Regions from separate parts of the Kushneria konosiri genome, predicted to be linked through region 2. Evidence: predicted binding sites of a transcription regulator. Region 2 holds the regulator's gene; each other region holds the start of a gene.
What was found. Region 2 encodes sigma-54, which starts transcription at its own class of promoters, with help from an activator protein. Its sites were predicted from a motif close to TGGCACNNNNNTTGCTNT; they were not measured.
Positions count from the first base shown of each region.

Region 1: B9G99_RS07195 (amino acid ABC transporter substrate-binding protein) is a predicted target of sigma-54. The motif match lies at 2,789-2,806, and genes of this name have one in related genera.
Region 3: B9G99_RS07250 (ammonium transporter) is a predicted target of sigma-54. The motif match lies at 3,425-3,442, and genes of this name have one in related genera.

Region 1 covers NZ_CP021323.1:1,534,203-1,541,531, forward strand. The annotation lists gene ribA (GTP cyclohydrolase II) at 215-847, opposite strand; gene hemE (uroporphyrinogen decarboxylase) at 1,064-2,128, shown strand; gene B9G99_RS07190 (thiol-disulfide oxidoreductase DCC family protein) at 2,097-2,630, shown strand; gene B9G99_RS07195 (amino acid ABC transporter substrate-binding protein) at 2,877-4,052, shown strand; gene B9G99_RS07200 (amino acid ABC transporter permease) at 3,997-5,190, shown strand; gene B9G99_RS07205 (amino acid ABC transporter permease) at 5,198-6,304, shown strand; gene B9G99_RS07210 (amino acid ABC transporter ATP-binding protein) at 6,406-7,134, shown strand; gene B9G99_RS07215 (methyl-accepting chemotaxis protein) at 7,296-7,329, shown strand, end outside.
Region 2 covers NZ_CP021323.1:3,518,900-3,526,228, reverse strand. The annotation lists gene mgtE (magnesium transporter) at 1-360, opposite strand, end outside; gene B9G99_RS16380 (HPr family phosphocarrier protein) at 463-732, opposite strand; gene rapZ (RNase adapter RapZ) at 719-1,615, opposite strand; gene ptsN (PTS IIA-like nitrogen regulatory protein PtsN) at 1,627-2,100, opposite strand; gene hpf (ribosome hibernation-promoting factor, HPF/YfiA family) at 2,104-2,415, opposite strand; gene B9G99_RS16360 (RNA polymerase factor sigma-54) at 2,559-3,980, opposite strand; gene lptB (LPS export ABC transporter ATP-binding protein) at 4,100-4,825, opposite strand; gene lptA (lipopolysaccharide transport periplasmic protein LptA) at 4,822-5,376, opposite strand; gene lptC (LPS export ABC transporter periplasmic protein LptC) at 5,418-6,008, opposite strand; gene B9G99_RS16340 (KdsC family phosphatase) at 6,041-6,595, opposite strand; gene B9G99_RS16335 (KpsF/GutQ family sugar-phosphate isomerase) at 6,699-7,329, opposite strand, start outside.
Region 3 covers NZ_CP021323.1:1,549,853-1,557,181, reverse strand. The annotation lists gene B9G99_RS07265 (metallophosphoesterase) at 1-150, opposite strand, end outside; gene B9G99_RS07260 (OPT family oligopeptide transporter) at 364-2,364, opposite strand; gene B9G99_RS17260 (accessory factor UbiK family protein) at 2,628-3,149, opposite strand; gene B9G99_RS07250 (ammonium transporter) at 3,641-4,888, shown strand; gene glnK (P-II family nitrogen regulator) at 5,102-5,440, shown strand; gene B9G99_RS07240 (FMN-dependent NADH-azoreductase) at 5,526-6,128, opposite strand; gene B9G99_RS07235 (ferredoxin--NADP reductase) at 6,391-7,200, opposite strand.

The DNA.
Region 1 (7,329 bases), 1.6 Mb from region 2:
TCAGGCGCTCGACCTCGAGCATACCTCATCCCTTCCCGTTCGAGGGCGCTATCGCATGGCAAGCCGGTTTGCGATGAGCAAATGTGACATCGCCGCGATCGAAATGGATCGCGGCGATGTCATTTATCGGGGGAGATCATAAAAGCAGCTGTGGCAGGGCCTGAGCGTTCTTTTGAAAGGCATGCTCTGACACTGAACGTTGGACGCCCCGGGCTTAGCCGCGCTCGCGGTCGACATTGCGAGCGAGTTCGAACTCTTCAAGGGCCATCATGTGGCCGAGCTTGCCGGCCTTGGTCGACAGATACTGCTCGTTGTGGGCATTGAGGCCGGTGGTCAGCGGTACGCGCTCACTGATTTCGATGCCGGCGTTTTGCAGGGCGATAACCTTGCGCGGATTGTTGGTCATCAGCCGCAGCCGGTTAATGCCGAGCTTTTCCAGCATCGGAATGCAGATGTCGTAGCGCCGCATGTCGGCCTCAAAGCCCAGCGCCTCGTTGGCCTCGACCGTGTCGGCGCCGCCATCCTGAAGGTGATAGGCCCGGATCTTGTTCATGAGGCCAATGCCACGACCTTCCTGACGTAGATACAGCAGGGCACCGCGGCCTTCTTCGGCAATACGCTTGAGCGCAACCTGAAGCTGATAGCCGCAGTCGCAGCGCATTGAAAAGAGGGCGTCACCGGTCAGGCATTCGGAATGCACGCGAGCCAGCACGGGCTCGCCATCGGCCACATCGCCCAGCGTGAGGACAACATGATCCTTGCCGGTTTCGTCATCTTCAAAACCATGCATGGTAAACGTGGCCCATGGCATGGGGAGACGCGAACTGGCGATAAATCTGATCGTCACGGTAACCTCAATATTGTTGGCAAGCCGTCATGTTGACTGTAGAGGCTATCCTGGCAGCGCAGGTTGCATTTATCTACACGTGCCACGATGGTGCCCGGTGATGTCGGGGGGGGGCAAAGGACAGACCCTACATATTGCACCATGATGGGCTCTCCTGCAGCAGGACTGTCTGAGCTACAATGAAGCAACATTTTTTTGTCGGATGATCTTGTCTGCATGACTCTTGAAAATGATCGCTTTTTGCGCGCTCTGGCGCGGCAGGACGTTGACCGTACACCGGTCTGGATGATGCGCCAGGCAGGCCGTTACCTTCCCGAATATCTCAGGGTTCGAAAGCAGGCCGGCAGCTTCATGGACCTGTGCCGCAACCGCGACATGGCCTGTGAAGTGACCCTGCAGCCGCTGGAGCGCTTTGATCTGGATGCGGCCATCCTGTTTTCCGACATCCTCACCATTCCCGATGCCATGGATCTGGGGCTTTACTTTGTGCAGGGCGAAGGGCCGATGTTCAAGCGTCCGGTCCGGGACGCTGCGGCAATCAATGCTCTGAAGGTGCCCGATGCCGATCGCGATCTCGATTACGTCATGAACGCGGTCTCGACGATCCGGCGCGAGCTCAACGGCCGTGTGCCGCTGATCGGCTTTTCGGGCAGCCCCTGGACGCTGGCGACCTATATGGTGGAAGGCGGTCCCAGCAAGGACTTTAGACACGTCAAGGGTCTGCTCTACGGCGACCCGGCCGCGCTGCACCAGCTGCTCGATACTCTGGCCACGGCCGTGACCGACTATCTCAACGCCCAGATTCGTGCCGGTGCCCAGGCGGTGCAGATCTTTGATACCTGGGGTGGGGCGCTATCGACGCCGGCCTACAAGACCTTCTCGCTGGCCTATATGGAAAAGATTGTGCGCGGTCTGATCCGTGAGCATGACGGGCGTCGAGTACCGGTGATCGTCTTTACCAAAAACGGCGGCCAGTGGCTTGAGAGCATCGCCGACATCGGTGCCGACGGCGTCGGACTGGACTGGACCACCGAAATGGGCGATGCCCGCGCCCGCGTGGGAGACAAGGTGGCGCTGCAGGGCAACCTTGATCCGTCGGCGCTGTTCGGCTCGCCGAAGGTCATTCGCGACGAGGTCGCGCGCATCCTGGAAAGCTATGGGCCGGGCAACGGTCACGTATTCAATCTGGGCCACGGCATTTCCCAGTTTACCCCGATCGAGAACGTGCAGGCCTTCATCGAGGCGTTACATGAACTCAGCCCCCAGTACCACCGCGGATAGTTCCATAAAGGACAGTCCCCTCGCTGACAGGGGTGATACGTCTCCAGCGGACCCGGACTGGCCGGGTCAGCTGGTGGTCTTTGACGGCGACTGTCCACTGTGTCGCCGTGCGGTCCATTTTATTCTCGCGCATGAGGCGCGACCGATTACCGGGCTGGTGACCCTGCAATCTGCGCTGGGACATCAACTGGGCGCGCATTTTGATCAGGATGCCGATGATCTGGACAGCATGTGGCTCATCCGGGACGGTATCCTTTATCGCGACAGCGACGGGCTCTGGCGAACGGCGCAAGCCTTGACGCCGCCCTGGTCGGCGGCGGCCGGTCTGCGTTTCGTGCCAACGCCAGTGCGTGACGGCGTCTATCAGCTGGTGGGACGTTATCGCAAGCGGCTGGCCAGCGACCCTGGCATGGGCGGGTACGTTCAGTCGCGGCTTTTGAAGACTCTGACGGAGGCGCAGTGCGCTCGTCTTTCCCTGCCCATGACGCTGGCCGATGTCTGATATTTCTGCTCGGCACCATTGTGGTGCGCTGTTGTGGGCATCCGCACCGGATGATGGCGTTACGTGCTTCTGCTTGATCGAAGTGTCGGCAACAGGCTGACCGAAATCTCCTCACTTTTCCTTGAAAAACAGTGCTTCGGCGCTGTTTTTTTACATTCTGGAACACTCCTTGCAACACCATCATGGACGTCACTGGCAGGTGCCATGACGTCGCATCATTCAACAACCCGGAGTGTTGCAATGGACATGACAATAACAAAACCGTGGGCATGGGCATCAACCGCAGGGCTTTTGGCGATCGCTACGCTGGCGCCATCGACCTCCCATGGTGCCACGCTGGATGATGTGAAAAGTCGTGGCCAGCTGCGCTGCGGCGTCAGTGACGGGCTGGCAGGTTTTTCCTCGCCCAACGCTCAGGGGCAGTGGCAGGGTATCGATGTCGATGTCTGTCGCGCCGTGGCCACGGCGGTACTGGGAGACCCCGGCAAGGTCACCTTTGCCCCGCTGACCGCCAAGGAGCGTTTTACCGCCCTGCAGTCCGGTGAGGTCGATCTGCTCTCGCGCAACACCACCTGGACGGCCTCGCGCGATAACTCGATGGGACTGACCTTTGCCGGCGTCACCTTCTATGACGGTCAGGGCATGATGGTGAACAAGGATCTTGGCATCTCGAGTGCCAAGGAACTGGATGGTGCCTCGGTCTGTGTTTCTGCCGGTACCACCACGGAACTCAATCTGGCCGATTACTTCCGCGCCAACGACATGACCTATAACGCGGTCAGCTTCGATGAAGCCGATCAGACCGCCGCCGGCTTCGACAGCGGACGCTGTGACGTGCTGACGTCTGATTCTTCCCAGCTGGCGGCGCTGAGGTTGCAGCTGTCCGACCCGACAAGCGCCGTGATCCTGCCTGAGCGGATCTCCAAGGAACCGCTGGGTCCGGTGGTGCGCCAGGGGGACGAGCAGTGGATGAAGGTGGTGCGCTGGACGCTCTACGCCATGCTCAATGCCGAGGAGTCCGGTATTACCAGTGCCAACGTTGATCAGATGCGCGATACGCCCAAATCTCCCGACGATGCCCGTCTGCTGGGCAAGGATGGTAACTTCGGCGAGCAGATGGGGCTGTCCAACGACTGGGCCTACAACATCATCAAGCAGGTCGGCAATTACGGTGAAATCTTTGAGCGCAACGTCGGCAAGGGCTCGCCTCTTGAGCTTGATCGCGGCGAAAACGCGCTGTGGACCGAGGGGGGCTTCAATACGGCATGCCGGTGCGGTAGGGCGAACGCCACGCGCAAAGGCGCGTTGTCCTTGACGCAGGGCCGGCCTTTGAGGCCGGCCATCACGGCTTTGGAGACTACTGCTCATGTTGCGTCCCTCCACATCCATTCCACGTCGCAGTCGCGGACCGCTGTGGCGTGACCCGGCGGTACGTGCCCTGTTTTTTCAGGGACTGCTGCTGGCGACCGTGCTGGGCATCATCGCCTTTCTGGTGCACAACGCCATGGCGAACCTGGATGCCCGAGGCATTCGCACCGGTTTCGGGTTTCTCGACCATCGGGCCGGATTTTCGATTTCCCAGACCCTGATCGACTATTCCAGCAACGTCAGCACCTATGGGCGTACCTTCCTGGTGGGGCTTGCCAATACGCTGCTGGTCTCGGCGCTGGGGATTGTCGCCGCCACGATCATCGGTTTTCTGGTCGGGCTGGCGCGATTGTCGCCCAATTGGCTGCTGGCCCGGCTGGCCGGGGCCTATGTCGAGATCTTTCGCAATATTCCGCTGCTGTTGCAGATTCTGTTCTGGTATTTCGCCGTATTGCGCGCGCTGCCTTCACCGCGCCAGAGCATTACGGTGTTTGACAGTTTCTTTCTCAATGTCCGCGGCCTTGTCATGCCCGCGCCCGAGACACAGCCCGGTTTTGCGGCCACACCGATTGCGCTGGGGGTGGCAATCCTTGCGGTCATCGCACTGGTGATTCTGGCCCGGCGGCGGCAGGCGGCGACAGGGGCGCAGTGGCCGGTACTGCCCCTGAGCCTAGCGCTTCTGATCGCCCTGCCACTCGCGGTGTTCTGGGCGACCGGGTCGCCACTGTCCTGGTCAGTGCCGGAGCTTTCCGGTTTCAACTTCCGGGGTGGCATGCAGGTGCTGCCGGAGCTGGTCGCCCTTTGGGTCGCGCTATCGATCTACACCGCGGCCTTTATTGCCGAGATCGTGCGCTCGGGGATTCAGTCCGTGCCGCGTGGCCAGACCGAGGCGGCGCGTTCGCTGTCACTGCCGGGCGGTCTGACCCTTCGTCGCATCGTCATTCCCCAGGCCATGCGGGTGATGGTGCCGCAGGTCACCAGTCAGTATCTCAACCTGATCAAGAATTCATCACTGGCCACGGCCATCGGTTATCCCGATCTGGTCGCAGTCTTTGCCGGCACCACGCTCAACCAGACCGGTCAGGCGATTGAGGTCATGACCATGACGATGCTGGTCTATCTGAGCATTTCGCTGGTCGTGTCGGCGCTGATGAATCTCTATAACGCGCGCATGTCGCTCAAGGAGCGTTGAGATGGCCATGTCTTCTGACAGTGAAGAGAAACTTGTCGCCTCGCGCCCACCGCCCACACCACAGGGCGGGCCCGTGTACTGGCTGCGTACGCGGCTTTTCTCGGGACCGATCAACACCGTGGTGTCGATCGTGACGCTTTTGCTGATCGTGCGCCTGGTCTGGCCGGTCATTGACTGGGCGCTGATCGAGGCCGACTGGGTGGGCAGTTCGCGCGCCGATTGCACCGGTGACGGGGCCTGCTGGGTGTTCATTTCCACGCGCTGGAGCCAGATTATCTATGGCTTTTATCCGGTGGCCGAGCGCTGGCGGGTGGATATCGTGCTGGGGCTTTTCTTTGCCCTGATCGCCTGGCTGGTCATCCCGCGTCTGCCGGGCAAAAGGGTGGCGGCACTGATGGCGCTGGTCGGCCTGCCGATCATTGCCTGGATACTGCTGCTGGGCGGCGTGTTCGGGTTGGCTCATGTGCCAACGCGGGCCTGGGGCGGGCTGATGCTGACCCTGACCATTGCCGCGGTCGGCATCGTGGGCTCGCTGCCGCTGGGGGTCGTGCTGGCGCTGGGACGGCGCTCGAAAATGCCGCTGGTTCGGGCCATCTGCGTCGTCTTCATCGAGTTCTGGCGTGGGGTGCCATTGATTACGGTGCTGTTCATGTCCTCGGTCATGCTGCCGCTGTTCGTACCGGCCGAGGTGGAGTTCGACAAGCTACTGCGAGCGCTGATCGGCATCATGCTGTTCTGGAGTGCCTATATGGCAGAGGTGGTGCGCAGCGGACTGCAGGCCATCGACAAGGGACAGGGGGAGGCCGGTGCCGCTCTGGGGCTGGGCTACTGGCTGCGCATGCGGCTGATCATTCTGCCCCAGGCGTTAAAGCTGGTCATTCCCGGCATCGTCAATACCTTCATTGCGTTGTTCAAGGACACCTCACTGGTGCTGATCATCGGGCTTTTCGACGTGTTGTCGATCATTCAGGCCGGGCTGACCGATAGCGACTGGCTGGGCTTTGCCATCGAGGGCTACGTCTTCGCAGCGCTGGTGTTCTGGGTCTTCTGCTTTGGCATGTCGCGTTATAGCCAGATCATCGAGCGCCGTCTCGACAAGGGCTATCAGCGTTAACAGCAATCACCATCATCACGGCACGGGCGTGTCGTGGTTCAGGAGTGTCTGTCATGAACGATATCCGGCAAGGGGCTGCCACCGCAGGTGAGACGGCCCCCATGGTGGAGATCTCGCGGCTGAACAAGTGGTATGGGGACTTTCACGTCCTGCGCGATATCGATCTGAGCGTGGCCCGCGGCGAGCGCATCGTCATCTGCGGGCCGTCGGGGTCGGGCAAGTCGACCCTGATTCGCTGCATCAACCATCTGGAGGCGCATCAGCAGGGAGAGATCGTGGTCAATGGCATTGCCATGACCAACGATGTCAAGCGCATCGAGCAGATCCGCCGCAACGTCGGCATGGTCTTTCAGCACTTCAACCTCTTTCCGCATCTGAGCGTGCTGGAAAACTGCTGTCTTTCGCCGATCTGGGTGCAGAAAAAGCCCCGACGCGAGGCCGAAAAAAGTGCGATGGAATATCTGGAGCGGGTGCGGATTGCCAATCAGGCCCACAAGTATCCGGGCCAGCTCTCCGGCGGTCAGCAACAGCGTGTGGCGATTGCGCGGGCGCTGTGCATGCATCCGGAGGTGATGCTCTTTGACGAGCCGACCTCGGCACTCGACCCCGAGATGATCAAGGAGGTGCTTGACGTCATGATCGAGCTGGCCAATGAGGGCATGACCATGCTTTGTGTCACGCATGAGATGGGCTTTGCCAAAACCGTGGCGGATCGAGTGATCTTCATGGATGAAGGGCAGATCATCGAAGCCGCTCCGCCCGAGACCTTTTTTAACGCCCCCCGCTCGGCGCGTACCCGCGAGTTTCTCGGTCAGATACTGGGGCACTGAGGGGCGTCAGGCAATGGACGCCGTTGCCTTCTCCGCCGGCCGGGGCCTCCCCGGCCGGTTTTTTAAATGCCTCATTCATGATCCTTCGCTGTGCTCAAGCTCTGATCCCCTGGCGTCGTTAATTGATCCTCTTGATGTCTGACGCAATGAAGGGATTTTCCATGCGGCGCTCCATTGGTACTCGTATTCAGTTGA
Region 2 (7,329 bases):
CGCCATCCTGGACAGGATGTCTTCAAGCGTGGTGTGAGGCAGACGCTGCAGCAGATCGGCTGCATCATCGTTGTCGAGCTGCTGGGTCGCCAGCAACAGCTCAGGGGCATCCATCCGGTTTAAAAACTCGGTCTGGATGTCATCATTCAGGTACTGAAGAATCTCGCCCTTGGCCTGGCTGTCGACCTGCTCCCAGAGGATGTCACGCTCGCGCGGCGGGATAGACTCCAGCAGCTGGGCAACATCGGCAGGCGGAAGACCGCGGCGAAGCAGACGACGCACCTGGTCCATCTCCCGCTGTGCCAGGGCGTTTTCAAGTCGCTCCAGACGGGGCTGACGTCCTTTCTGATCATTGCTCATTGTTGTGACATCCCTGTGTCAGCCCATCGAAGAGCCGTATTCTAGCAGAGAGTCGAACAATGTTCGTGAACGCCGGATGCCGGTTTATCTGCGGTTCGAGATCTATTGATCCTCGTCGAAGCGCGCCTCGAAAAGGGCCACGATGGCCGTGAGCGCTTCTTCGGCATCGTCACCTTCCACATGAACATGAACCACGCTGGTACAGGGGGCAGCCAGCATCAGAAGCGACATGATGTTGGCCGCGTCGGCGCTTCTTTCACCATGATAAATCGTCACGCGAGACGAAAAGGGCTGGCAGCACTGTACAAGCCGCGTCGCGGCTCTCGCATGCAGGCCGCGACGATTGGTCAGGGTCAGTTCACGCTGAAGCATCACCCGCCTCGCTGACAGCGCGCTGGATGGTCAGTTCACGATGGCGGATTCGTACGGCCGGAAACTGATCGGCAAAATGCTCGCCGAGTTGTTCTGCCAGATACACCGAACGATGCTGGCCACCGGTGCAGCCGATGGCGACGGTCAGATAGCTGCGATGGCTGGCCAGGTAGGAGGGCAACCAGCGCTCGAGCCACTGGCAAATGTCGCCAAACATTGCCCTGACCTCGTCATGGGCTTCAAGAAAGGCGATAACATCATCGTCCTGGCCTGTCTGGGTGCGATAGCGTGGGTCCCAGTAAGGATTGGGCAGGCAGCGCACATCAAACACCATATCGGCATCAAGTGGCACACCACGCTTGAAGCCAAAGGATTCAAAGGTCAGCGTCAGATCATTGATGTCATGATGTGCCACCTGTTCGGCCACGCGGCGTCTCAGGTCATGCACTGACTGACTCGAGGTGTCGATGACCAGATCTGCCGTATGGCGAAGCGGGGAGAGAAACTGATGTTCGGCTTCGATCGCCTCGGCCAGCGTCATCTGTGTTTCGCGCGTCAGAGGGTGACGACGTCGTGTGGCCGCATAGCGCTCCAGAAGCACACGGGAATCTGCCGTAAGGTAGACCACCCGGCAATGAATGCCGCGCGTGGAAAGGGCCTCCAGATGTTCCGGAAAGCGCTCCAGTTCGCTGGGCAGGTTGCGGGCATCAATGCTGACAGCAACGCGGTTTCTGTGCGGGCTGCCGGCTTCGAGTTCATCGATCAGGGAAGACAGAAGCATCGCAGGTAGATTGTCGATGGCATAAAAGCCCTGATCTTCCAGCGCCTGAAGCGCGATGGACTTGCCGGAACCGGAGCGTCCACTGACGATAACAAGTTCCATGGCCATGCTGCTTATACTCTCGTTGAAAGTTGACTGATGGCCTGCATCAGAATGTCATGAAGTTCCTGCTCATCATGGGCATTGCGCAGGGCATGCCGGGTTTCGGCGGCGTTCATGACTTCAGCAATCTGCGCCAGCAGGGAAAGATGCGTGTCTTCGGCTGCTTCAGGGACCAGCAGCACGAAAAGCAGATCGACGGGCTCACCGTCGATGGCATCAAAATCCACCGCCTGCTGTAGGCGCATGAATCCGGCCAGCGGCTGGCGGCAGTGTGAATTGCGTGCATGGGGAATGGCCACGCCATTCCCCACACCGGTACTCCCCAGACGCTCCCTGCTGATCAGACGGGAAAAGACTTCCTGGCTGTCGAGACTGGGAATGTTTTGTGAGATGAACCCGCTGAAAAATTCCAGCACGCGCTTCTTGCTGCCCCCTTCCACATCAAACAGGATTCGGTCGGAGGGGAGTATCTGGTCAAGTGTCATGGGTTACAGGTATTTGCCGTTGCCCTGGGAGCGGGCCTGTGTTTTCTCCTTGTGCTTGAGCAGCTGGCGATCAAGCTTCTCTGTCAAGGCATCAATGGCAACATAGAGATCTTCCTGCTCGGCCTGAGCATGAAGTTCGGCACCTGCGGCATGCAACGTGGCCGCGGCCTGCTGGCGCTCCTTTTCAATAGACAGTGTCACCTGAACATTGGTGATGTTGTCATAGTGACGTTCCAGCTTGGCAAGCTTCTGATTGACGTGCTCGCGCAGTGCATCGGTCAATTCGACGTGGTGCCCGGTAATGTTTACCTGCATGGCATGCTCCCTGAATCGAAACGGATAACCGGTTGTCCACATGGACCGCCGGACCTGCAAGCCTCTTCCGGCTACTCTCAGATTGTAACGCTTTTCCCGTCAGCGCAAACCCTGAATGATGTTGTTGTCTCTTTTCATGCCATTCAGGCCAGACGCTTGCGATCGCTGGAAGAGGGAATGCCCATGGCCTCACGGTATTTTGCGACAGTACGCCGGGCAACAACGATGCCGTTATCAGCCAGAAGTTGCACCAGACGAGCATCAGACAGCGGGCGTCGTGGTGCCTCTTCTTCTATGAACTTGCGGATTCGGGCGCGAATGGCCGTGCTGGCATGGGCATCGCCTTCCTGACCGACATGGCTTGAGAAGAAATACTTGAGCTCCATGATGCCGCGCGGCGTGTGGATATATTTGCGAGTGGTCACCCTGGAGATGGTTGACTCGTGCATGTCCACGGCCTGAGCAATATCAGCGAGAATCATGGGTTTCAGGGCTTCATCGCCATGTTCGATGAACCCTGCCTGTCGGGTCATGATTTCCTGTCCTACCCGCAAGAGGGTCTCATTGCGACTCGACAGGCTCTTGAGCAGCCAGCGTGCTTCCTGAAGATGTTGTTTGAGAAAGGTGTTGTCTTCACTTTTGTCGGCGCGCCGCACAAGGGCTGCGTAGTCGGGCTGAATACGAAGCTTTGGCAGGGCCTCCTGGTTGAGCTCGACCTGCCAGCCATGACGTGCGTGGTAGCGCAGCACCAGATCCGGGATGACGAGGTGTTGATCCACGGATTCAAACTCGCGACCCGGTCTTGGATTAAGTGACCGGATGGTGTGAATCACTTCATCGAGTGCGTCATCATCAAGACTCAGGCGGCGCTTGAGCAAACGACGATCATTTTGTCCCAGCGGTTCGAGAAACTGGCGCACCATGCGTCGGGTCTGGGCAAGCCAGGGGGTGTCGCCCGGGAGTTGGTCAAGTTGTAGCAAAAGGCATTCACGCAGATCTCGTGCAAATACACCGGTCGGTTCGCACTGTTGAAGCCGCGCAAGCATGTGCTCCAGTTCGGACTGTTTTAGATTACCGAGCCCCTGCTGGCGAAGCCCCTTGCCAAGATCTTCAAGATCTACACCGAGATAGCCACTGGGTTCGAGGGCATCCAGCAGGGTATCGGTGATCAATTGTTCCCGCGGGGTCATGTCCATCAGCAGAATCTGCTCACGAAGATGCGAGGTCAGATCGATGGCTACGGCGTTGTGTTCGATGCTCCAGCTGTCATCTGCAGCGCTCGAGGAAGCGCTGCCGTTGGTATAGACATCGTCCCAGCGGGCATCCAGGGGCAACTCTTCCGGAATGTCACTGGACCATTCCTCCTGAGAGGGCGGTGTTTCCGGCAACTCGAGGTCGAGGGGCTGGTCCTCTTCAATATCCAGTAGCGGGTTGCTTTCCAGCGCCATCTGGAGTTCCTGCTGCAGATCCAGCGTAGAGAGCTGCAGCAGATGGATGGCCTGCTGCAGCTGGGGCGTCATGGTGAGATGAGTGCCCGTGCGCAGCTGTAAGGCGGGTTTCATCATGTTCGTAAAGCCCGGTCGCCAACGTGTGATGTCACGCTATCCAGTCCGCGGCCCCCTTGCAAGTGCTCAAGGCGTTTAAAGCTGCAATTATCATGCCACCGATTGGCAAGTCTTCGGGGTTAAAGACGAAACTCGTGACCCAGATAAACGTCGCGTACGTGCTGGTTGTTCAGCACGGCATTGGCATCGCCTTCGGCAATGATCAGGCCGCTGCCGACGATGTAGGCGTTATCACAGATATCCAGCGTTTCACGAACGTTATGGTCGGTGATCAGAACACCAATGCCACGGGTGCGAAGCTGGCGGATGATGCCCTTGATTTCGCCAACCGAAATGGGATCAACGCCGGCAAAGGGCTCATCAAGCAGGATGAAGGCCGGTTCGATGGCCAGTGCACGAGCAATCTCGACACGCCGTCGCTCGCCACCGGACAGGCTCATGCCCATGTTGTCCCTGATATGGCTGATGCTGAATTCTTCAAGCAGCTGGTTGAGTCGTTCGCGCCGCTGTGAGCGATCCAGATCCTTGCGTGTTTCAAGGATGGCCATGATGTTGTCGGCTACGGACAGCTTGCGAAAGATCGAGGCTTCCTGAGGCAGGTAGCTGATGCCGGCGTGGGCACGCTTGTGCATCGGCTGGCGGCTGAGATCGAGATCATCGATGGCGACATGACCGGCGTCGGCCTGGATCAGGCCAACGATCATGTAAAACGAAGTGGTCTTGCCGGCACCATTGGGGCCCAAAAGCCCCACGATCTCTCCCTGCCGAATTGACAGGCTGATGTCCTGAACGACACGGCGCCCCTTGAAGCTTTTGGCCAGATGGGCTGCGTGAAGGGTTTTCATTGGCTGCTGCCCTGTTGGTCTTCAGGCGTCAGTTGCATGCGAACGCGTCCGCCCGAGCTGCCTTCAGAGCTGTTGCTCTTCGCGCTCTGGTTGCCACGAGCGTTGACCTGGCGGGAGTCGAGGAAATACTCCACGTAGCCGCCGTTAAAGGTGTCACCATTTTGATGCAGCTCGGCGTTGCCGATCAGTTCGACACGCCGCTCTCCGGCGTGATAGATGATGGTGTTACCCCATCCCTTGGCCAATGGATCATTGGGTGCCGGCTGCTGTTCGATATAGGCACGCCCACCATCACCGCCTTTGGCGGTCAGGCTCGAAAGGCCGCCGCTCTGGGCGCGCTTGAGCTCGACGCGATTGGAGCGCAGCTTCATGGTGCCCTGATCGACTTCGACTGTCCCGGTGTAGACGGCCGTGCCGGCACGGTTATCGATGTTGAGGGCATCAGCGCCGATATTGATGGGTTTCTGGCGATCGCTTTCCAGAGCCATGGCCTGCTGGCCGAGCATTGCCAGTAGCAGGGCAGAAGTACACAGCAGCAGAGGGCGCGTCATGGGAGATCCTTGTCATCATTCATGTGTAAAAAAGAAGACGATTACCGGCGAATGGGGGGGTGAAAACCCTGCACATTGCCCTCAAGCGTCATGCGATCCTCGTTGACCCAGCCATTGAAACGGTCGCCCCGGGTACGCTGTTCGTTTTGAGTGAATACGGCGCCGCTGTCGCTCCAGGCATGCCGAGATGGTACATCATAATGCAGCACATCCGTTTCAAGTTGCCAATTGTCTGCCGGCTGACGCAGTACGGCATCTCCGCTCAGTTCGAACGTGTTGGCATTGGGGCCGAGCGTGGCGCGCTCACCATCCGCTGTCCAGCGATGGCCATCATCGCCCAGCAGGGTGAAGTGCGGAGTAACCGCCCGGGTCACATCGTCGGCAGGCGTATGGGATACGCGCGGGCTTTCCATGGTCTGTGAGATGCGGCCCTGGTCATCGAAACGGGTGTAGGTGACCCCTTCGAGATAATAATCCGGAACCCCCTGTTCGCTTTCCGGTGCCGGGCCGGGAGACATCAGGGTATTTCGCTGGTCGATCAGTGTCAGTACGCCTCCAAGTGCCAGTACCAGCACCAGAATGCCAAGGCGTGCCCGTGTGCGTTTGGAAGGAAGTCTGTCTCTAAAAGCCATATGCACGTCCTGTCGGAATAAGCGATGCAGCCTCAGAGCCGCTCATGAGCATCAATGATATCCTGCCAGACGCCCCGCGCGTTAAGGAGCCATTCACAGAGCTCACGCACTGCACCATGTCCTCCCGGCGTTTGGGTCACCAGATCGGCTCGCTGACGAATATAGTCCGGGGCATCTGATACCGTTACCCCCAGACCTGCATACACGATGGCCCCCAGATCAGGCAGGTCATCGCCGCAGTAACAGACCTCGTCAGCCTGAAGTTCCAGTTCTGCCATCAGGGTTTTCAGGGCGACCTGCTTGTCATCACGGCCCTGAATGACGTGGCGAATACCCAGCTCCTGTGCGCGGCGGTCGACGGCAGGAGAGATCCTGCCGGTGATCAGGGCCACATCAATGCCGGCCTGCATGACCAGCTTCAGGCCGAGGCCGTCACGCACGTGAAATACCTTGTCGCCATCCTGTTCCGGCCGAGCGGCATAGCGCAGACGACCGTCGGTCAGAATGCCATCAACGTCGAGTGCCAGCAGGCGTATCGGGAGGGCGCGCTTGTTCAGTGCGGCAGTGATGTCATTGGAGTGTGTCATGGCGTTCGGGTTCAGCTCTCCGGCGTGGCAATCGATGGTTTTGACTCGCTTTGAGCGGCTGAAACCAGCTTGTTCTGGAAAATGGGGGTGGCCTGAGCCAGGGTTAAACGATGCCACTTCTAAGCAGGTCGTGCATCTTGAGTAGCCCGATCGGCCGGAGCAGGGTATCGACCACGACCAGCGCCGTAATGCGATGATCCTCCATGACCCTGACCGCTTCTGCGGCAAGGGTTTCTGCCTCGATGGTGCGGCCCCCGGGCGTCATGACGTCATTGATTGTCAGCTGTCGGACGTCACCATGGCGATCGATCGTGCGGCGCAGATCGCCATCGGTATAGATGCCCACAAGACGGTCGCGTTCGTCGGTTACACAGGTAAACCCGTGGCCCTTGCGTGTCATTTCAATCAGCGCTTCGCTGAGCAGCGCGTCGTTACGAACGACAGGCAGTTCATCACCGGTATGCATCAAATCTTCCACCCGCAGCAGCAAGCGTTTGCCCAGCGTGCCGCCCGGGTGGGACAGGGCAAAATCCTCGGGGCTGAAGCGGCGCGCTTCCAGCAGGGCGATTGCCAGCGCATCTCCCAGAGCGAGCGTTGCTGTCGTGGAGGAGGTCGGGGCCAGGTTCAACGGGCAGGCCTCCTGAGCGACACTGACATCAAGATGCACGTCAGCGTGTCTTGCAAGACTCGACGACACATTGCCGGTCATGGCAATCATGGTGGTTCCCAGACGC
Region 3 (7,329 bases), 1.6 Mb from region 2:
TCCGGTGACCCAGCGGCTGATCAGATGCTGCTCGGCCACCACCAGAAGCACCAGCGCCAGGACCAGCTTGATCCAGAGTGGCGCCGTCAGCGGCAATAAATAACGAAGTGCAACAACGGCCCAGGGCAGGGCAGCCACCAGATGAAACATGGCGCATGACTCTTTTGATGGAATAAATGGGAGCGAACACGGTCTGCAAAGGATAGCGGACGAACGAATACCCCATGATCCAGAAGTCTCATGCCACTGTCCTGAGTCGATCAGGCTGGGCCAGGCCGCCGTATCAACCCGGCTACTGAAACGCCTCTCTGAAATGATCGCGCCCCACCTGCAGGTGGGGCGCGATCATTCAGGGCACCGCCGTTACGCGCGCGTCGCGGTAATGCGTTGATAGAAGGCCATACAGGCCGCGGCAAAGACGATAAGGCCCAGCCATTGAGCGGTGTCGGCAAAATCACTGCCGACCAGCGCCAGCGGCGCCTCACTGCCGGTAAAGCCGATCACGCCAGCCATCAGTACGCCCATCAGGCTTTCCCCCACGATCAACCCCGAGGCCAGCAACACGCCACGCTGCTGCGCGTGCTCGCGTGTGGCCGCCTCCCTGCGCGCCAGGCGACGGGCGACGAACCAGGAGAGCAGTGCCCCGATCACCAGCGGCATGTTCACACTCGGCGGCAGATAGATGCCAAGCCCCACCGCCAGCACCGGCAGCCGGGCCGTACCGCCTCGACGACGCAGCAGCTCATCCACACCTATCAGCACCGCGCCCAGCGCCACGCCGATCAGCAGCATATGGGTGTTGAGATCATGATTGAAGATACCACTGGCGATCTGCGACATCAGTGTCGCCTGCGGTGCGGCCAGCGCCTGGGCGGGGTCCATGCCCTCACGCGGCAACGCACCGGTAAAGCCATAGGCGTTGTATAAAAGCGTCAGCACCGGCGGGATGATCAGCGCACCGACCACACAGCCAATGATCAGTACCAGCTGCTGGCGCCAGGGCGTGGCCCCGACCAGATAGCCGGTTTTCAGATCCTGCAGATTGTCATTGGAGATCGCGGCGATGGCCAGAATCACCGACGTGGTAAAAAGCGCCAGCCCGACTGCCAGCTGTCCGCCAGCGGCCCCGGCAATGTCGGTGCTCACCCCGGACAGCGCCAGAATCAGCAGCGAGACCAGAATCACCGCGATGATACCGATGCCGGAGATCGGGCTGCTGGAAGAGCCGACCAGCCCCGCCATGTAGCCACAGGCCGCGGCGATCAGAAACCCGAAGACAAACGCAAAGAGCACGCAGCCGATCACCAGTGACCAGAAGGCCAGCGATGACAGCCCCGGCGCGTTGTCCTGAAGGAACACCGCAAAGACCGCCACCAGCGCGATCAAAAGCACGCCGGCGAGCCCCAGTATCCACACGCCCGGCAGATCACGGTCGGTGCGCTCGATGGTGCTCCTGTCCGGTCGGGCAGAGGCGGCCAGCGCGTGTTTCAGACCCTCAAACAGTGCCTTCGACAGCGTGCCCAGCGTCCAGAGGGCGGCAATCGCGATCGTCCCCGCGCCCATGAAGCGCACATCGCTGGACCACAGCGCCATGCCCAGCTCGCTCAGCGACTGTCCCGGTGCCTGGGCGTGCGTCAGCGTCAGCCAGGGCACCGCCACGCCCCAGGCGATCAAAAGGCCGGTCAGCAGCGCCATGCCACCCACAATGCCGACCAGATAGCCCGCGCCTACCAGCGCCAGCGAAAAGCCGGTAGAGAGCTGGAAGGCGGCGCGACCGGCGCTGAACCACAGGCTGATACCATCGGCGAGCACCCGAAAGCCGCTGGCCAGCAGCGTAAAGACCGCTGCCGCCACACCGCCCAGAACAATATCACCGGCACCGGTGCCCTGGCGTTTGCCGCCATCGTCCTGAGCGGGGCGCTCACCGACCTTGAGAATCTCGGCAGCAGCGACCCCCTCCGGATAGGGCAGTGAACTCTGCACCACCATGACCCGCCGCAGCGGAATGGTATACAGCACGCCCAGGATGCCGCCGATGGCGCAGATCGAAAAGGCCTGCCAGAACGGAAAGCCGGCCCAGAAGCCGATCATCAAAAGCCCGGGCAGCACAAAGATGATTGCCGAGAGCGTTCCGGCCGCCGAGGCCTGGGTCTGCACCATATTGTTTTCGAGGATATTGGCATTGCGGCAGTAGCGCAGTACCGCCATGGAGATCACCGCCGCCGGAATCGAGGAAGCGAAGGTCAGCCCCACCTTGAGGCCGAGATAAACATTGGAGGCGGTAAAGACCACCGTAATCAGAGCCCCCAGCACGATGCCGCGCAGGGTCATTTCGGGCAGCGCCTGCCCGTGAGCATGAGACATTTAAACCACTCCTGATGCGTACGCGCCCTGCTGACCCGGCGCCTCTGGGGCAACCATCGCAACCGCTGGCACGCACCATGACAATGCCCGACAAGCTTTGACGGACCTTAAGGTGTATCGCAAGGGGAGGGTTTTACTTCATTTGCAGGCAAAACGTCGAGCCCTGCTGGCTCTGCAACCGATCGGATCGGCTTTCAGCGCCAGCCAAAACAACAGCACCGCCCGGTGGGCGGTGCTGAAAGGACGGGCCTGACCGAACCTCTTCAGTCGGCGGTACCCTGTCCGCTTTGATCGTCAGAGCCCGAGGCGCGCTTGCCACTGCCACGGGTGGTCTTGCCGGCAGATTTGGAGGCTGCAGCGCCAGAGCTCGCCTTGCCAGCGGCTGTCGAGGCACTGTCCTGCGACGCGTCGCTGCCAACTGACGCTGCGGGTGCATCATGTTCACCGGCCAGGCGCTCGGCCTCGGCGGTCGTACTGGCACCACCGGGTGCTGCGGCAGCACTCATTTCCGACGGTGTGGCCGCGCCGGGCTTGCCATCACGCTCGTCGAGGGCAGCCTCCAGACGGGTTACCTGCTTTTCGAGCGCTTCCACACGTGAACGGGTGCGCTGAAGCACTTCCATCATGACATCGAAGTCCTCGCGCGAGACCAGCTCCATGCGGTCAAAGGCGCTGCGCATGGCGCTTTGCACCGTGCGCTGAATTTCTTCGGGTCCGCGGGAGACGTCCTGCAGACGCTCACCGACCTGTTGCGCCAGTCGTCCAAAAATATCGTGCTTTGCCATGTCTGCCCTTCCTCTGATTGTCTGCGTTCCCTGAAAGAGAGGGTCGCCTGCCTCGCACCCGGGGATGCATGACGACAGTACCTGTCTACAGGATACGCAACATGACGCCGGAACGCCTAAAAACCGCAGCGCACCAAAAGCGAGCACCCGCCGGCGCCAACCATGCCATTTTAGTGCACACAAACACTCTTCATGCGCAATTGTGGTGCTTACATGAAATTACCAAAGCCACAACCCTTAAGTAACTTCATGTTTTTAAAGCACTCACCTTACGGTGGCACATTGCCTGCCATGTAATGCCCAGGCGCTGGTCAGCCCGAGCAGGCAATCGAGACAGGGATGAATATCCCGCCCCCTCTCGCAACGCCTGCATGACGCCGAATGATCGCACGCCACCGGATCCTTCGTGACCTCGCCTGATGTCATCTGACTTCGTACCGGCGAACGTGGCATTGACGCCGTCCAGACTCCGGCTGCAAGGATATAATCACATGAACGAACTTGTAGAAGTGCAGTACGCACTTGATACCTTTTACTTTCTGATCTGTGGTGCGCTGGTGCTATGGATGGCTGCCGGCTTCTCGATGCTGGAAGCCGGTCTTGTGCGGGCCAAGAACACCACCGAGATCCTGACCAAGAACATGGCGCTGTTTGCCATTGCCTGCACCATGTACATGCTGGTCGGCTATCACATTGTCTACCTGGGTGATGGCAGCAGTTTCCTGCCCGACTTCGGCTTTCTGATTGGCGCCGAACACAGTGCGGATGATGTGCTCACAAGCGGCGGTGACACCTACTATGCCGCCCGCTCGGATTTCTTCTTCCAGGTCGTCTTTGTGGCCACGGCCATGTCGATCGTCTCAGGCGCTGTCGCTGAGCGCATGAAGCTCTGGTCCTTTTTGCTCTTTTCGGTCTTCATGACCGGTCTGATCTATCCGGTTCAGGCCTACTGGTCCTGGGGCGGCGGCTTTTTGAGCGAGGCCGGCTTCAGCGATTACGCCGGTTCCGGCATCGTGCACCTGTGCGGTGCAGCCGCAGCCCTGGCCGGTGTACTGGTCCTTGGTCCGCGTCATGGCAAATACGGCAAGAACGGTGCCATCAACGCCATTCCGGGTGCCAACATGCCGCTGGCAACGCTGGGCACCTTTATTCTGTGGCTGGGCTGGCTGGGCTTTAACGGCGGCTCGGAACTCAAGCTTTCCGATATCAGCAGTGCCAACGCCGTGGCTCAGGTCTTTGCCAACACCAATGCCGCCGCCAGCGGTGGCGTGATTGCTGCCCTGATTCTGGCCTGTATCTGGTTCCGCAAGGCCGATCTCACCATGGGCCTCAACGGTGCGCTGGCAGGGCTTGTGGCGATCACCGCCGGGCCGTCTGCGCCAGGCATTCTGGCCGCTACCCTGATCGGTGCCGTGGGCGGTCTGCTGGTCGTGTTTGCCATCGTGGCACTGGACAAGCTGCGCATTGATGATCCGGTCGGTGCCATTTCGGTGCATGGTGTCGTGGGTATCTGGGGGCTGCTGGCCGTGCCGCTGACGGACAGCGAGGCTGGTTTCGGCGCTCAGCTTCTGGGCATGGCGACCATCTTCATCTGGACCTTTGTGGCAAGTCTTGTCGTCTGGCTGGCCATCAAGGCCGTCATGGGAGTACGTGTCAGCGCAGAAGAAGAGTATGAAGGCGTGGATGTCGCTGAATGTGGACTGGAAGCCTATCCTGAATTCACCGGTGGCAAGCGCTAAGCCGCTTTTCAAGGCACAGGGCCCGGGCGCCCGACATGGGCACCCGGGCCATGCCCTGGCATGCGAAAGCCGTCGCCACCATGGTCACATGGCAGAAGGATTCGGCGCCGGGTGTAATCATGCTTTTTCAAACCGGCAACCGGCACTGTATGCTTGAGCGACAGGGGCGCCGGCTCCGCCCAATTCAAAGACGATCAGGTGAGGACACGAAAGATGAAACTGGTATCTGCCATCATCAAACCCTTCAAGCTCGATGACGTACGCGAGTCGCTCTCCGAGGTTGGCGTTCAGGGGATTACCGTGACAGAGGTCAAGGGCTTCGGTCGTCAGAAAGGCCATACCGAGCTCTATCGCGGTGCCGAGTACGTGGTCGATTTCCTGCCCAAGGTCAAGATCGAGGTCGCCGTGGACGATGCCATGGTCGATCAGATCATCGAAGCCATCACCTCGGTGGCCAACACCGGCAAGATCGGTGACGGCAAGATCTTCGTGGCCCCGCTTGAGCAGGTCATCCGTATCCGTACCGGCGAAACCGGTCAGGATGCGGTCTGATCTCTCCAGGAAGACAGACATGAAAAAACCCGCCAATCGGCGGGTTTTTTCATGAGCGTGGCAGCGTTTGAAGCGACCGCCCTGCTTACAGTGACAGCGCGTCGATATCAGCACGAGCAGACGACTGCGCGGCGCTGACCGCGTCTTCACCCATTCCCAGACCTTCGGCATAGATGAACTCGATGTCGGTCATGCCCAGAAAGCCCAGAAAGGTTCGCAGATAGGGCGTGACCAGATCATGATCGGTGTCGCGATGCAGCCCGCCACGGGTGGTCAAAACGATCACGCGCTTGCCGGTGATAAAGCCTTCGGGGCCCTGCTCGGTGTAGCGAAAGGTCACCCCGGCACGCGCCACGAAATCACACCATGTCTTGAGCTGGGTCGGGATGTTGAAGTTATACATCGGGGCCGTCACGACGATGGTGTCGTGGCTCTTGAGCTCCTCGACCAGCGTATCGGACAGTGCCAGCGCGTCCTGCTGGGACTGGGTCGGCTCGGCAATACTGCCGCGCAGCGCGGCCATCAGCTCGGCGTCGAGTACCTCGACCGGCGTGGCGGCCAGGTCGCGAACGGTAATGCTGCCGGCGCCATGACGGCTTTCAAAACGATCGCCCAGATAATCCGCCAGCTGGCTGGACTGGGAATATTCACCAAGAATGCTGGACTTGAGAATCAGTGCTTTCGACATGTCTTTATCCTTGAAAGTGATACACGACGATGGAATGGCGCCACTCTACACGTCCATTTAATTGAAGGTGAAGCGCAATCATTGCCGCCCTTGATTCGATTTTTTCGAATGCCATTGAAGCATCGCCCGTCTCATTGTCAGGCCATAAAAAAAGCGCCGGACCAGGCCGACGCTTTCAGGATCATGGACCGGCGCTGACACAGGCCGGCCCGGATATCACGACAGATGTGACTTCTCGGAAGACGTTATCTTTCGACAGACGTCATTTTTCGACAAAGGCGCGCTCGATGACGTAGTCGCCAGGCTCGCCCATGCGCGGCGAGATGGTAAAGCCCAGCTCATTGAGCACCTGACTGCTCTCCTCGAGCATCGCCGGACTACCACAGATCATGGCGCGGTCGTGCTCGGGGTCCATCTGCGGCAGACCGATATCGGCGGCCAGCTTGCCGGAGCGGATATGATCGGTCAGGCGTCCCATGGTATGGAACTCCTCGCGCGTCACGGTCGGGTAGTAGATCAATTTCTCGCTGACGTCCTCGCCCAGAAACTCATGATCGGGCAGGTCGCGGGTAATGAACTCCTGATAGGCCAGCTCGCTGACGGTGCGCACACCGTGGATCAGAATCACCTTGTCAAAGCGCTCGTAGACTTCCGGGTCCTGAATCAGGCTCAAAAACGGCGCCAGACCCGTGCCGGTAGAGAGCATGTAGAGATGGCGTCCTTCCTTGAGGTCATCCAGTACCAGCGTCCCGGTCGGCTTGCGGCTGACCAGCAGGGAGTCACCGACCTTGAGGTGCTGAAGTCTTGAGGTCAGCGGGCCGTCCTGCACCTTGATCGAGAAAAATTCCAGATGCTCTTCCCAGTTGGGGCTGGCGATCGAGTAGGCACGCGTCAGCGGCTTGCCGTCGACCTCGAGCCCGATCATCACGAACTGGCCGTTTTTAAAGCGCAGGCTGTCCTCGCGGGTGGTGCGAAAGCTGAACAGCGAATCGTTCCAGTGATGAACGCTCAGGACTTCGGTGGTAGCAAACTTGCTGGACACGTTGGAGAACTCCCTGACAATGGGTCGCATTTGCAGTGGGTAAGTGGGCCTATTCTAGACATTGCGCCCGCAGGCGTCACGGCACACAAGCGCCTTGATCAAGGCTGGATCGCCTCCAGACAAAAAGGGCCACACCGAGGTGTGGCCCTGATGCCCTCA